One region of the Kitasatospora sp. NPDC004723 genome, then DNA from elsewhere that is predicted to be linked to it. Evidence: riboswitches for the same ligand, from Rfam matches in the RefSeq annotation. Region 1 holds a riboswitch; the other holds the start of a gene.

Region 1 (7,700 bases):
TGAGTAGTCCGACCGTCGCACGTCCCGTGGTGACTACAGTGGAGTCCGGTCGACCGCCACCGCAGCAGGAGGACCGATGACCGCACAGCCGGTGGAACCGCATCGCACCCGTCCGCGCACTCAGGACGAGATCGGGGCCGCGTTGCCGCCATCCCAACGGATGGCCTTCTACCGGGACATGGGCTCGGCGGACGAACACGAGATCGCCGGCGTGCTGCGCCGCTGGCGGCTCCGGCTGGAGCTCTACGGCGACCCGGCGACCGCCCGCACCCACGCCGAGGTCCAGCAGGGTGCCGCCCCCGGCCGGGCCCTCTCCGCCGTCCTGCGCGAGCGAGAGCGCCCGTGAGTGACTGGGACGATCCGTACGACGGCGACGAGGAACACGACCCGATCGTGCTGTCACCCCAGGTCGAGGCGGTGTTCGATTTCGCGGTGACACCACCGGACGTCGTCTCGGCGATCGCCGCGTTCCTGGTGGGCCTGCGCGAGACGCTGGACGGCGGCCCGCATCCCGACCACGCCGAGGCCGTTCCCGGGCTCCCCGGCGCCTACACCGCTCCGCTGGCCCACGATCTCGGGCTGGTCCAGTACCACGCGACCGGGACCCCGCACGGGCCCGGCTTCTACGTCGCCCGGATCGTGCGGACGGACGCCTACCCCGAGGAGTTCTGAGTCCGGAAACGGCGGCGCCCCCGCCGGGAGGGCAGGGGCGCCGTACCGGCCGGGTGCGGGATCAGCACTCGATGACGTTGACGGCGAGGCCGCCGCGCGAGGTCTCCTTGTACTTGATCTTCATGTCGGCGCCGGTCTCCTTCATGGTCTTGATCGCCTTGTCGAGGGAGACGTGGTGGCGGCCGTCGCCGCGCAGGGCCATCCGGGCGGCGGTGACGGCCTTGACCGACGCCATGCCGTTGCGCTCGATGCAGGGGATCTGGACCAGGCCGCCGACCGGGTCGCAGGTGAGGCCGAGGTTGTGCTCGATGCCGATCTCGGCGGCGTTCTCGACCTGCTCCGGGCTGCCGCCGAGGACCTCGGCGAGGCCGCTGGCGGCCATCGAGCAGGCGGAGCCGACCTCGCCCTGGCAGCCGACCTCGGCGCCGGAGATGGAGGCGTTCTCCTTGAAGAGCATGCCGATCGCGCCGGCGGAGAGCAGGAAGCGGACGATGCCGTCCTCGTCGGCGCCCGGGATGAAGTTCAGGTAGTAGTGCAGGACGGCGGGGATGATGCCGGCCGCGCCGTTGGTCGGGGCGGTGACCACCCGGCGGCCGGAGGCGTTCTCCTCGTTGACCGCCATCGCGTAGAGGGTCACCCACTCCATCGCGTTGGCCGGGCCGATGCCCTCGGCGCGCAGCGCGCGGGCGGCCGCGGCGGCGCGGCGGCGCACCTTGAGGCCGCCGGGGAGTATGCCCTCGCGGGACATGCCGGCCCGGACGCACTCCTGCATGACCCGCCAGATCTCCAGCAGGCCGGCGCGGATCTCCTCCTCGGTGCGCCAGGCCTTCTCGTTCTCCAGCATCAGGCCGGAGATCGACAGGCCGGTCTCCCGGGTGAGCCGCAGCAGTTCCTCGCCGGTGCGGAAGGGGTACTTCAGTGCGGTGTCGTCGGGCTTGACCCGGTCCGCGCCGATCGCGTCCTCGTCGACGACGAAGCCGCCGCCGACCGAGTAGTAGGTCTTCTCCAGCACGGTCGAGCCGTCGGCCCGGAAGGCCCACAGCGTCATGCCGTTGGCGTGGTACGGCAGCGAGCGGCGCCGGTGCAGCACCAGTTGGGTGTCGGGGTCGAAGTCGATGGCGTGCACGCCGAGCAGGTGGATCCGCTTCTCGGCGGTGATCCGCTCGACGTCGCGGTCGGCCTGGTCGACGTCGATGGTGCGCGGGGAGGCGTTCTCCAGGCCCAGCAGCACCGCCTTCGGGGTGCCGTGGCCGTGGCCGGTGGCGCCGAGCGAGCCGTACAGCTCGGCGCGGACGGCCGTCACCTCGGTCAGCAGGCCCTCCGACTTCAGGCGGCGGGCGAACATCCGGGCTGCGCGCATCGGCCCGACGGTGTGGGAGCTGGAGGGACCGATGCCGATGGAGAAGAGGTCGAAGACGCTGATGGCCACGGAGGGACGTCCTTGTCTGGTCTCGTGGGTGGTGCCGGCAGGGAGGGGAGGACGGCGGTGGCGGGAGGGTGGGTCGGGCGAGGGCGGGCGGCTGACACGGGTCGGGGCACCGCGCGCACTCTCCAGTGTGCGCGGTGCCCCGGAATCCCCGGTGTCCGGGCGGGGTGAGCCCGGTCACCGGCCGCCGAACGGCGGGACCTACAGGTTGGGGTAGAGCGGGTACTTCTCGGCCAGGGCGGTGACCCGGGCCTTGAGCGCCTCGGCGGTGCCCTCGTCGAAGGCCGGCTTCAGGGCCTCGGCGATGATGTCGGCGACCTCGCGGAAGTCCTCGGCCTGGAAGCCGCGGGTGGCGAGCGCCGGGGTGCCGATCCGCAGGCCGGAGGTGACCATCGGCGGGCGCGGGTCGTTCGGGATGGCGTTGCGGTTGACGGTGATGCCGACCTCGTGCAGACGGTCCTCGGCCTGCTGGCCGTCGAGCCGGCTGTTGCGCAGGTCGACCAGGACGAGGTGCACGTCGGTGCCGCCGGACAGCACGGAGACGCCGGCCTCGGTGACGTCGGCCTGCAGCAGGCGCTCGGCGAGGATCCGGGCGCCGTCCAGGGTGCGCTGCTGGCGCTCCTTGAACTCCTCCGAGGCGGCGACCTTGAAGGCGACGGCCTTGCCGGCGATGACGTGCTCCAGCGGGCCGCCCTGCTGGCCGGGGAAGACCGCGGAGTTGATCTTCTTGGCGTGCTCGGCCTTGGAGAGGATGACGCCGCCGCGCGGGCCGCCCAGGGTCTTGTGGGTGGTGGTGGTGACCACGTCCGCGAACGGCACCGGGTTGGGGTGCAGGCCCGCGGCGACCAGGCCGGCGAAGTGCGCCATGTCGACCATCAGCAGCGCGCCGACCTCGTCGGCGATCCGGCGGAACTCGGCGAAGTCGAGCTGGCGCGGGTAGGCGGACCAGCCGGCGATGATCAGCTGCGGGCGGTGCTCCTTGGCGAGGCGCTCGACCTCGGCCATGTCGACCTGGCTGGTCTTGTCGTCCACGTGGTACGGCACCACGTTGTAGAGCTTGCCGGAGAAGTTGATCTTCATGCCGTGGGTCAGGTGGCCGCCGTGGGCCAGGTTCAGGCCCAGGATGGTGTCGCCCGGCTTGATCAGCGCGAACATCGCGGCGGCGTTGGCCTGCGCGCCGGAGTGCGGCTGGACGTTGGCGTGCTCGGCGCCGAACAGCGCCTTGATGCGGTCGATCGCGATCTGCTCGACCACGTCGACGTGCTCGCAGCCGCCGTAGTAGCGGCGACCGGGGTAGCCCTCGGCGTACTTGTTGGTCAGCACCGAGCCCTGGGCCTCCATGACCGCCACCGGGGCGAAGTTCTCGGAGGCGATCATCTCCAGGGTGGTCTGCTGGCGGTGCAGCTCGGCGTCGACCGCGGCGGCGATCTCCGGGTCGAGGGCGTGCAGGGACTGGTTCAGAACCGTCATGGTGGGGTCTTCCCGGGAGGAGGCGGGGCAGAGGGGGGCCGGCAGCGGGGCGGCCGTGGTGCGACGGCCGCCCCGGCGGTGGCTCAGGCCGAGGGGTTGGTGAGCGCGGTGTACTCGTCGGCGGTCAGCAGCTTGCCGGTCGACTCGATGCGGACCTTGAACAGCCAGCCACCCTCGAACGGCTCGCTGTTGACCAGGCTGTTGTCGTCGGAGACGGCCTCGTTGACCTCGGTGACCTCACCGGTCACCGGCGAGAACAGGTCGCTGACCGACTTGGTCGACTCCAGCTCGCCACAGGTCTCGCCGGCGGTCACGGTGTCGCCGACCTCGGGGAGCTGCACGTACACGATGTCGCCGAGGGCGTCGGCGGCGTGCTTGGTGATGCCGATCGTGGCGACCTCACCGGCCTCGGAGGTGGTCAGCCACTCGTGCTCGTCGGTGTACTGCAGGTGCTGGGGGTTGCTCATGGCGTCATTCTCCAGGATGGGAAGCGGGTACGACGAAGCGGCCCGGCGCGCGGACCTGCCTCGCGTGGGGAACAGCGGGAAACCGGTGGGGGAGGGGCGTCAGCGGGCGCGCTTGTAGAACGGCAGCGCCACGACCTGGACCGGCTCGTGCTTGCCGCGCACGTCCACCGCGACGGTGGTGCCGGGGGCGGCGTGGGCCGCGTCCACGTAGGCCATCGCGATCGGCTTCTCCAGCGTGGGGGAGGGCGCGCCGGAGGTGATCCGGCCGATCGCCTCGCCGTCGGTGGAGACCACGGTGTACTCGGCGCGCGGCACGCGCTTGCCCTCGGAGACCAGGCCGACCAGCACCCGCGGCGCCTTGGCCTCGGCCTCGGCGGCGGCCCGCTCCAGGGCCTTGCGGCCGACGAAGGCGCCCTCGTTGGTGGTCTTGTCGAAGCGGACGACCCGGCCCAGGCCCGCGTCGAACGGGGTCAGGTCGGTGGACAGCTCGTGGCCGTACAGCGGCATGCCGGCCTCCAGGCGCAGCGTGTCGCGGCAGGACAGGCCGCAGGGGATCAGACCGCGCCCGGTGCCGGCCTCGGTCAGCGCCTGCCAGATGTGCTCGGCGTCGCCCGGGTTGCAGAAGATCTCGAAGCCGTCCTCGCCGGTGTAGCCGGTGCGGGCGAGCAGCACGTCGCGGCCGGCCACCTGGGCCGGGAGGATCGCGTAGTACTTCAGGCCGGGCAGGTCGGCCTCGGTGGTGTCGGCCAGGATCCCGGTGGACTCCGGGCCCTGCACGGCGATCAGCGCGTAGGCGTCGCGGTCGTCGGAGACGACGGCGTTGAAGCCCTTGGCACGGGCGATCAGCTCGTCCAGCACCAGCTGGGCGTTGGAGGCGTTGGCGACGACCAGGAAGGCGTCCTCGCGCAGGCGGTAGACGATCAGGTCGTCCAGGATGCCGCCGTCCTCGGCGCAGATCATGGTGTAGCGGGCGCGCAGCACGCCGAGCGCGGAGACGAAGCCGACCAGGGCGTGGTCCAGCATCTCGCCGGCCTGCGGGCCGGTGACGGTGATCTCGCCCATGTGGGAGAGGTCGAACAGGCCGGCCTTGGTGCGGACGGCGAGGTGCTCCTCGCGCTCGCTGCCGTAGCGCAGCGGCATGTCCCAGCCGGCGAAGTCGGTCATGGTGGCGCCGAGGGCGCGGTGCAGCGCGTCGAGCGCGGTGAGGCGGAGGGACGACATGGCCAGGAACTCCTCGGTCGGGGCACTCAGGGGTGCGCGCGCCGGGACCGGCCCTGTCTCGGGGGCGGCGGACCCTGCGCGCGGGCATGCGGCGGCTGGGTCTCCCCATCTGTCGTCGTACCTGAGAGCTTCACCGTCCACTGCCCTGTAGGGGAACAGCATGGCGGCTTGCACCGTGGGTGGGCGGACGGCAGGGCCGTACGCCGCTTTCCAGATGTGCCTAACCCGTGCGGTAGGGGTGCCTGAGAGATTCCGGGGAGGACTTGCTCCTTCGGCGCCGGCTGTGCCGCCTGGACGGGGCACTCCGGACTCTCCCGCGCGGGTTCGAGCGGCCGGTATGGAGTTGGCGGGGCCTGGGTGGATGCCACCGCAGACGCGCACATCATGGCACGTCCGCCGGGACAAGGGGAGAGGGGGTTGCGTCACGTCGGGCCTGGCGGCCCGGGGCGGGGTGCCGAAACGCTAGGCTGCGGGCATCGGCGAGCAGAGGACGGTACGGCGGCGCATGGGGTACCCGGTGGAGCAGCAGGGGTGGGACGGGGCCGAGTCGGCGCCGCCGGGAGGCGCGTGGCCGGCCAACGAGCTGGAGCAGGTGCTCACCGCCGCGCTCGGCGACCCCGGTGCGACCCCGCGGGTGATCGAGGTGCTGGCGCGCAGCCAGGTGTGGATCCCGCTGCCGTCGGGCGGCGGCCCGCAGGGGCAGTCGCTGGACCTGCCGACGATCGAACTGGCCGGCGACCCCTATGTCCCGGTGTTCTCCTCGCAGGAGGTGTTCGTCCAGCAGGCTCCCGGGATGGCGTTCGCGGTCGCCCCGGTGTGGGAGTTCGCCCGTGGTCTGCCGCTGGGCGTGGGCATCGCCGTCAACCCCGAGGCGGCGGTGGGCATCCCGGTGCCGCCGGAGGGCGTGGCGGAGCTGCGCCGCGGGCCGCGCGAGGACCGCTGGGCCGACGCCCCGGACGCCGTGCAGGCTCCGGGCGGCGGCCGGGTGGCGCTGCGCGAGCCGGTGCCGGGGGAGGACCCGGAGGCGTTCCTGGCCGCCTGCCGCGCGGAACTCGCGGCGCTGCCGGGAGTGCTGACCGCCCGGCGGGCGCTGGCGAGCGTCGAGGGCGAGCCGACCGTGATGTTCGTGGGCGTCCAGCTGGATCCGGGGGCCCCCGCCGACCCGGCTGCGGTGAACGAGGGATTGGGCCGCGCACTGGGAACCGCACCGCTTCCCGGAGGCGTCCACCTCGTACTGCTCGACCTCGCGGACGATCCGGTGGTCGACTGGTTGGTGAACCGGGTCGCGCCCTTCTACGTGCGGGGCTGACCCGGCCCCGGCCGTCCGTCCGGCAGCCGTCGGACGGGGTGCGGGCGGGGAGGCGGTGCGGACCCTGGCACGGTGGCGTGGCGGCGGTCGGTGGCCGCCCCATAGGGTGCGTGCTGACGGCCGCCGGGCCGCCGGTGACGGACGAGGAACGAAGAAGCGCAGCGAGGTGGGCGCATGAGTGCGGGATCGGTAGCTGGCGGTGCACCGGGGCCCTGGGGCCAGGCGCCCACCGGACGCCCGGATCCGGGCGCGCTGGAGCGCGCGCTGCGCGAGGTGGCGCCGGAGCGCTACGAGGCCTACGAGACGATGCTGCACGCGCTCGCCGAGGGCCGGGTCTGGATGCTGCTCTGGCACGGCACGCCGGGCAGCGCGGACGCCCAGTACGGGAACATGGAGATCAGCGGCCACGGCTACGCGCCGGCCGTCACCTCGCCCGAGCAGCTGGCGGCGTCCGGCTGGGCGCGGGCGCACGAGGTGATCTCCGGCCGGGAGATCGCGGCCTCGCTGTACCGGACCCGGTGGGGCCTGTGGCTGAACCCGCACGCCCCGGGCGGCGGGGTGGGCGTGCCGTGGGCGGACCTGCGCCGGGTCGCCGCGGGCCTGGACCGGCTGCCGGCCGGGCCGCTGAAGCTGAGCGAGCCGCAGGTGCCGGCGCAGCAGTTCTTCGCGCTGCTGGAGCGCCAGGCGGTCGAGGTGCGCGCGGTGAGGGCGCTGCGCCGGGCCTGGGTGCGGCCGTCGGTGGGCGAACCGTACCTGGCGATCGGCCTGGACCTGTACGAGAGTTCGCCGCCCACGGTGGAGGCGGTGCGGGCGCTGATGCAGCGGGCGATCGCGGTCGCGCCGGAGGGGCTGGCGGTCTCGACGGTCGCGATGGCGGACGAGTACGACCCGGTGGCGCTGTGGATGCGGGCCAACGCGCGCCCGTTCTACGACCGGGAGGCGGCCGGGCACGGCCGGCCGGCGACGGGGCCGTACCCGCCGGTGCCGCCGCCGTACACCGCGCAGCAGGGGCCGGCCCAGGGGCACGGCTTCGGCTACGGCACGCATCCGCCGGCGCAGGGCTGGCCGGGGCAGCAGCCGCCGCCGCAGCAGCCGTGGCCCGGCTACCCCGGTCGCTAGGGCCTCTCTTTCGGAT
Region 2 (7,700 bases), on a different contig from region 1:
GGCGACCACGGCGGCGACGGCGAACAGGCCGAGGGTCTTGGTGGAGGTCCAGCCCCAGTGGTTGCCCTGGCTGACGGCGACCAGCAGGGCGGAGAGCCAGCCGGCGAGGGCGATCGCGCCGAGCGGGTCGGCGCCGCCGTCCTTGTCGGTGACCGGGTCGGTGGGCACCCGCAGTGCGACCAGGGCGACCGCGATCAGACCGAAGACCAGGCCCATCCAGAAGATCGACTTGTAGCTCCAGTGCTCCAGCAGCAGGCCGGTGGCGACCAGGCCGAGGCCGCTGCCGACACCCATCGAGGCGCTGATGGCGGCGACGCCGCCGGTGACCTTCTGCTTGGGCAGTTCGTCGCGGACGATGCTGATGGCGAGCGGCAGCACGCCACCGCCGGCGCCCTGCAGCACGCGGGCGACGACCAGCCAGGTGAAGGAGTGGGTGGAGACCGCGAGGGCGGAGCCCGCGACCAGGCCGCCGAGCGAGATCAGCAGCATCGGCTTGCGCCCGCGCAGGTCGCCGAAGCGGCCCAGCAGGGGGGTCAGCACGGCGGCCGACAGCAGGTTGGCCGTCATCAGCCAGGTGATGCTGGAGCCGGAGACGCTCAGTTCCTTGGCGAGCGAGGGCAGGATCGGGACGACCGCGGTCTGCACCACGCTGAACGACAGCATCGCCAGGATGAGGGCCGGCAGGACCCGGGCGCTGCTCTGCTTCTCGGCCGCGGTGGTGGGCTGTGGTGCCTCACTCACGGTTGCTTCCTCCCGTACATAGTGAATGAACTGAAGTAACCATGCAGGGGGATACTTCAGTGTGTCAAATATTCATTGGTTAAGCCTTGGTAAAAAGGAAGGACCCCGGCCGGGGGCGGCCGGGGTCCTGCGGCAGGGCGGAGCGGGAGTCCGCCGTCAGACGAGCGGGCGGTCCGGAGCGGGCCGGGCCGGGGCCGGCGCGGCGGGCGGCGGCGAGGTCGGGAAGGCCGGCGTGGCCGCGGCGTTGTCGTGGACCTCGACCTGCTCGCGCCGCAGCTCCTCGCGGACGACCTCCTCGGTGGTGTACCGCTCGACCACCAGCCGGACCCGTTCGACCGGCGCCAGGTACTTGCGGACCACCGGACGCTCCTCGCGCAGGGTGACCTCCTCCACCGCCTCGGCGATCTCCTTCTCGTCGAGCGCGGCCCGCTCGGCCTCGCCGACCGGCACCCGTTCGACCCGGACCCGCTCGCGGACCACCGGGATCCGGCGCTCCACCTGCTCGCTGGTCACGTACTTGCGCAGCTTCGCGGTGCCGATCACGTGCCACTCGGTGGTGACGTCGAGGCGCTCCTCGCGGCAGGTGATCTCCAGCGGGCCGGTGGGGGAGGAGGCGGACGGGCCGGTCTCGGGCCGCCGCGCGGGGCGCGGCTGCGGTTCGGTGGCGGGGTGGGGCGCGGTGGGCGCGGCCGGGGGAGCGGTGAAGGTCCGCACCCGGGTCTCGGGCGTGGCGTCGGCCGGCTTGTCGAGGTCGGCCGCCCGGTGGAAGGTGAGCTGCTTGGCCGGGCGCGAGGCGTCGGTGCCGCCGACCGCTCCCGTCCCGTTGGTGGCGGCCGTCCCGTTCGGGGCCCCCGTCCCGTTCGGGACGGGCGGGCTCGCGGGCGCGGCGGTGGGGCCGGTGCCCGCGGTGGTGCCGAAGTCGAGGTCGGCCGGCTTCTCCGACGGGCCCTCGCCCGGCACCGACGGCCGGCCCTCCGCCGGGGTGTCCAGCCCGTAGTAGCGGTAGAGCTGGAGCTCCTGGGCGGGCGACAGGTGCTGGCCCACGCCGAAGTCCGGTGACTCCTTCACCAGGGACTTGTCGTACGGCACCCGCAGCTCGTCGCCGGAGAACTCGCTCGTGGTCAGGGGGACGAAGGCGTCGCGGCCGAAGATGCCGGTCCGGACGGCGGCCCACTCGGGACGGCCGGTGGAGTCGTCCAGGTACACCTCGTCGATGGTGCCGATCTTGTCCCCGTTGCGGTCCACCGCCTTGTGGCCGATGAGGTCCCGGGGGTCGATGTCGGTCTGCACTCTTTTCCTCCAGTGCGGTGAGCTCGCGGAAACGCCCGCAGGACAGCGCCACTTCACACCAAAAGCCATCAAACGGGCGCGCGCGAGCGGGATGCGGCCGGACGGGCCCGGGGCTGCGCCGACCGGGGCACGGCCGCCGACAGCGGTGAAGTCGCCGAAGGACCTGACGCACCCGTGATCGCGGTGCCTCCCGCTGGTACCCTGGGCGCGACCGCCGAGCCCGCTCGGGAGAGTCCTCGACAGCGGAAGCCGCTGGTCGTGGCGCCGAAGGAGCAACTCCTCCCCGGAATCTCTCAGGCATCCGTACCGTGCGGGATAGGTCACTCTGGAAAGCAGGGCAGGATCGCGGGCGAGGGAGCCGGCGGACCCCACCCTCACCGACGGTGCAAGCCGGCGGGGCGTCCCACGGCGCTCCGCGCGGGCGAAGCTCTCAGGTCCCGATGACAGAGGGGGAGGCCTGTCGGGTTCGTCCGACCGGGCCGCTCCGCTGTTGTCCGCAGCGGCGGGGCGCCGGGCGTGCGCACCCCCGCCGGTCCGTGACCAGGAGGCCTCGACCACCATGAACGCCCAGCCGAACTCGGGACGCCCCACGACCCCCGCGACCCTCACCGAGCTCGAACAGGCCAGCCCCTTCGAGAACCGCCACATCGGCCCCGACGCCGCCGCGCAGGAGAAGATGCTGGCCCAGGTCGGGTACGCCTCGCTGGACGAGCTGGCCACCGCCGCCGTCCCCGAGGCCATCCGCTCGATCACCGCGCTCGACCTGCCCGCCGGGCGCAGCGAGGCCCAGGTCCTCGCCGAGCTGCGCGAGCTGGCCGGCCGCAACACCGTGCTCACGTCGATGATCGGCCTGGGCTACTACGGCACCTTCACCCCGCCGGTGATCCTGCGCAACGTCATGGAGAACCCGGCCTGGTACACCGCGTACACGCCGTACCAGCCGGAGATCTCGCAGGGCCGCCTGGAGGCGCTGCTCAACTTCCAGACCCTGGTCTCCGACCTGACCGGCCTGCCCACCTCCGGCTCCTCCCTGCTGGACGAGGGCACCGCGGCCGCCGAGGCGATGGCCCTGGCCCGCCGCGTCACCAAGGTCAAGGGCGGTGTCTTCCTGGTCGACGCCGAGACCCTGCCGCAGACCGTCGCGGTGATCAACACCCGCGCCGTGCCGACCGGCGTCGAGGTGGTCGTCGCCGACCTGTCCGAGGGCATCCCGGCCGAGATCGCCGAGCGCGGCGTCTTCGGCGTGCTGCTCCAGTACCCCGGCGCCACCGGCGTGGTCCGCGACCTCGCCCCGCTGATCGAGCAGGCCCACGGCCTGGGCGCGATCGTCGCCGTCGCCGCCGACCTGCTCGCCCTCACCCTGCTGAAGTCGCCGGCCGAGCTCGGTGCCGACATCGCCTGCGGCACCTCCCAGCGCTTCGGCGTGCCGATGGGCTTCGGCGGCCCGCACGCCGGCTACCTCGCGGTGCGCGCCGAGTACGCCCGCTCGCTGCCCGGCCGCCTGGTCGGTGTCTCGGTCGACGCCGACGGCAACCGCGCCTACCGGCTGGCCCTGCAGACCCGCGAGCAGCACATCCGCCGCGAGAAGGCCACCAGCAACATCTGCACCGCCCAGGTGCTGCTCGCCGTGATGGCCTCGATGTACGCCGTCTACCACGGCCCGGACGGCCTGGCCGACATCGCCCGCCGCACCCACCGCTACGCCGCCGCGCTCGCCGAGGGCCTGCGGGCCGGCGGCGTCGAGCTGCTGCACGGCGAGTTCTTCGACACCGTCACCGCGGTCGTCCCCGGCCGCGCCGCGGAGATCGCCGCCGCCGCCCGCGCCAACGGCATCAACGTCTTCCAGGACGGCGCGGACCGGATCTCGGTCTCCACCGACGAGACCACCACCCGCGAGCACCTGGCGGGCGTCTGGGCCGCGTTCGGCGTCGAGGGCGTCGAGGTCGCGGAGGGCGCCGACGCGCTGCCCGCCGCGCTGCTGCGCGAGGACGAGTACCTCACCCACCCGGTCTTCCACAGCCACCGCTCGGAGACCGCCATGCTGCGCTACCTGCGCCGCCTGTCGGACCGGGACTACGCGCTGGACCGCGGCATGATCCCGCTGGGCTCCTGCACCATGAAGCTCAACGCGACCACCGAGATGGAGTCGGTGACCTGGCCGGAGTTCGGCCAGCTGCACCCCTTCGCCCCGGTCGACCAGGCCGAGGGCTTCCTCACCCTGATCCGCGGTCTGGAGCGGCAGCTGGTCGAGGTGACCGGCTACGACGCCGTCTCCATCCAGCCGAACGCCGGTTCCCAGGGCGAGCTGGCCGGCCTGCTGGCCGTGCGCGCCTACCACCACGCCAACGGCGACACCCAGCGCGACGTCTGCCTCATCCCGTCCTCCGCGCACGGCACCAACGCCGCCTCCGCGGTGATGGCCGGCATGCGCGTGGTCGTGGTCAAGACCCTGGTCGACGGCGACGTCGACGTCGAGGACCTGAAGGCCAAGATCGAGCAGCACCGCGACAGCCTCGCCGTGCTGATGGTCACCTACCCGTCCACCCACGGCGTGTACGAGACCCAGATCACCGAGATCTGCGGCCTGGTGCACGAGGCCGGCGGCCAGGTGTACGTCGACGGCGCCAACCTGAACGCGCTGGTCGGCCTGGCCAAGCCGGGCAAGTTCGGCGCGGACGTCTCGCACCTGAACCTGCACAAGACCTTCTGCATCCCGCACGGCGGCGGCGGCCCGGGCGTCGGCCCGGTGGCGGTGCGCGAGCACCTCGCGCCGTACCTGCCCAACCACCCGCTCCAGGCGGAGGCCGGTCCGGCCACCGGTGTCGGCCCGATCTCGGCCGCCCCGTGGGGCTCGGCGGGCATCCTGCCGATCTCCTGGTCGTACGTCCGGCTGATGGGCGGCGAGGGCCTCAAGCGCGCCACCCAGGTCGCGGTGCTGAACGCCAACTACATCGCCAAGCGGCTGGCCCCGCACTTCCCGGTGCTCTACACCGGCCCCGGCGGCCTGGTGGCGCACGAGTGCATCATCGACCTGCGCCCGCTCACCAAGGACACCGGCGTGACGGTGGACGACATCGCCAAGCGCCTGATCGACTACGGCTTCCACGCGCCGACCATGTCGTTCCCGGTGGCCGGCACGCTGATGATCGAGCCGACCGAGTCCGAGGACCTCTACGAGATCGACCGCTTCTGCGACGCGATGATCGAGATCCGGGCCGAGATCGACAAGGTCGGTTCGGGCGAGTGGGCGGCGGAGGACAACCCGCTGCACAACGCCCCGCACACCGCGGCCGAGCTGGCCGGCGACTGGGCGCACGGCTACACCCGTCAGGAGGCGGTCTTCCCGGCCGGCGTGAACCCGGCGGACAAGTACTGGCCCCCGGTCAGCCGCATCGACGGCGCGTACGGCGACCGCAACCTGGTCTGCTCCTGCCCGCCGCTGGACGAGTACGGCGTCTGACACGCAGGGCGTCCGGCACCCGACCGGTGCACGGCACACGGCAGGGCCCCGGCGGATCCGTCCGCCGGGGCCCTGCCCGTCGCGCTCGTTCCCCTGCGGCGTCCCGGCGGCTCAGACCGCGCTCGCGGCCGGACGGCGCGGGGCGATCACCCGGCCGTCGGGCAGCAGTTCACCGGTGTCCTCGAACAGCAGGACGCCGTTGCAGAGCAGGCTCCACCCCTGCTCCGGGTGACAGGCCACCGGGACGGCGGCCTCGCGGTCCTCGGACTCGGCCGACGGGCACTCAGGACGGTGCTGGCACATACGCGTACCCTCGCTTCGCTCTGCGATCCTCCCCGTGACGCGGTGTCGCCGGTGGCCGGCGGGCGTCGCCGCGGTGGTCGGATTCTGTCCGGGCGCCGGGCCAGGTGTGGACCGGCGCTCATGTGGGTAGGACAGGAGGTCCTTCCACGCTGGTTCCCAGTGTCGGCATCCGGGGGCGCGAGCGCAGCGATTTCGTGACATGCGCCACAACCCCCGGGCAGAGATCACCCGTTCAGGTGGTCGGGGGCCGTCGGCGGCACCGGACGGGCCATCCGGCGGACGACCCGGAAGGGCCATGCCGGATGACCCGTCCGGATCGGCCGTCCGAGTGACGGTGGGTCGGGCGACGGGTCGCAGGACGGGTCGGGCGGGGGTTCCGCGGGCCGGCCCTCAGTGCGCCCCGGAGGCGAGCCGGGCGGAGTCCGTCGCGCCGAGCAGCAGCGGACGGGGGTCGATCGTGGTCCGGGCGACCGGCGTGCGGGCCAGCAGCGGCAGCAGTTCGACGGCCGGGTGGGCGCGGTGCGCGGTGACGCCCATCGGTGCCGGGGCCAGCGGGATCAGCAGGTCGGTGCCGGGGGCGCCGTCCGGGCTGTGCAGCCACAGGGCCGTCGCGTACTGACCGGGGAAGGTCAGCAGCCGCGGCTGGCAGCGGAACCGGGCGGACTGGGCGAGCTGCCAGGCCTCGCGCAGCGCCCGGAGCGTGGAGTCCAGGTACGGACCGGCGGTGAAGTGGGAGAAGGTGTGGCCCTCCGCCCCCTGCACCACTTCGGCGGCGGCGGCCACCTCGGTGCCGTCCTTGATGAGGAAGCGCCACCCCGTCCGCCGGGCGGCGGCGAGTTCGGCCCGCGGCCCCTCCAGGACGTGGACGGCTAGCGGGTGCGCGGGGAGGAGCGGCCCGGTCGGATGACGCAGCGCGGCGGCGGCGGGTTGGCGCAGCGCGGTCTCCGAGTCGAGCGCGGCGAGAACCGCGCGCAGGGCACTGGGCGGGGGCTGGGGGGTCTGCAGAGTCATGGCAAGGTCGCCTCTCCGTGCGAGATCGGCGTGCGAGTGCGGCATACCGGCATGGCTGGTGCGTCGGCGGTGACGGGACCTGGGCCTTGTCCGGTTGGGCAGGATCGCGGTGCCGGCGCGGCCGTTGTCGCCGGATCTCGCGGCGATGGGCGGTCGGGCCGTGGCGCAGTGCGAATTCTACTCGAACAGGTGCACAGGGTGACCTGTTTATCACAGGCGGTGGCGCCGGGCAAGTCGGCAGATGCGCTGAAACAGCATCAGTTTCCTTGCAATGCAAGCCAATCGAAGCTTTCGGGTATCGATCTTCGGGGTGGGCATGATGCTTGCACGGTCGGGGGCCGGCCGGCTCTTGAGGAGGAGACCATGGGCGAGAAGGTCGTGGCGACCCGGGCGGACCTTTCGGACCGGCAGATGTACCGGCGCAAGCTCCAGTCCTGCCTGGACGCGCTCGGCCGGATGCTGCGCGAGGACCGCTTCGACCGTCCCAAGGGCGTCCTGGGCGTGGAGATCGAGCTCAACCTCGCCGACGAGCAGGGCCTGCCGTTGCTGAACAACGCCCAGGTGCTCACCTCGATCGGCTCCGCCGACTTCCAGACCGAGCTCGGCCGCTTCAACATCGAGGTCAACATCGCGCCGCACCGGCTCTTCGGGCACGTCTTCGAGGAGCTGCGCGAGGAGCTCGACACCGGGCTGAAGTACGCCGACCGGCGGGCCGCCGAGGCCGGTGCGCGGATCGTGATGGTGGGCATCCTGCCGACCCTGGAGCTCGACCACACCGGGCTCGACGCGATGTCCCACAACCAGCGCTACAGCCTGCTCAGCGACCAGATCCTGGCCGCCCGCGGCGAGGACATCACGCTGGACATCGAGGGCGTCGAACACCTCCAGCTGGAGT

What was found. A riboswitch is a leader RNA that binds a small molecule or an ion and turns the genes downstream of it on or off. The one in region 1 is predicted to bind glycine.
Region 2: linked by a shared signal. The riboswitch ahead of gcvP (aminomethyl-transferring glycine dehydrogenase) and the one ahead of gcvT (glycine cleavage system aminomethyltransferase GcvT) in region 1 are both predicted to bind glycine.

Annotation. Positions count from the first base shown of each region.
Region 1 is NZ_JBEXJT010000047.1:246-7,945, reverse strand. It holds gene ABZW10_RS31465 (hypothetical protein) at 77-346, shown strand; gene ABZW10_RS31460 (hypothetical protein) at 343-672, shown strand; gene ABZW10_RS31455 (L-serine ammonia-lyase) at 734-2,101, opposite strand; gene glyA (serine hydroxymethyltransferase) at 2,300-3,568, opposite strand; gene gcvH (glycine cleavage system protein GcvH) at 3,652-4,035, opposite strand; gene gcvT (glycine cleavage system aminomethyltransferase GcvT) at 4,135-5,256, opposite strand; glycine riboswitch at 5,477-5,583, opposite strand; gene ABZW10_RS31435 (enhanced serine sensitivity protein SseB) at 5,762-6,565, shown strand; gene ABZW10_RS31430 (enhanced serine sensitivity protein SseB C-terminal domain-containing protein) at 6,872-7,684, shown strand.
Region 2 is NZ_JBEXJT010000025.1:98,098-105,797, reverse strand. It holds gene ABZW10_RS23320 (MFS transporter) at 1-741, opposite strand, end outside; gene ABZW10_RS23315 (DUF2382 domain-containing protein) at 898-2,031, opposite strand; glycine riboswitch at 2,247-2,350, shown strand; gene gcvP (aminomethyl-transferring glycine dehydrogenase) at 2,591-5,491, shown strand; gene ABZW10_RS23305 (DUF5999 family protein) at 5,603-5,794, opposite strand; gene ABZW10_RS23300 (hypothetical protein) at 6,185-6,805, opposite strand; gene ABZW10_RS23295 (glutamate--cysteine ligase) at 7,169-7,700, shown strand, end outside.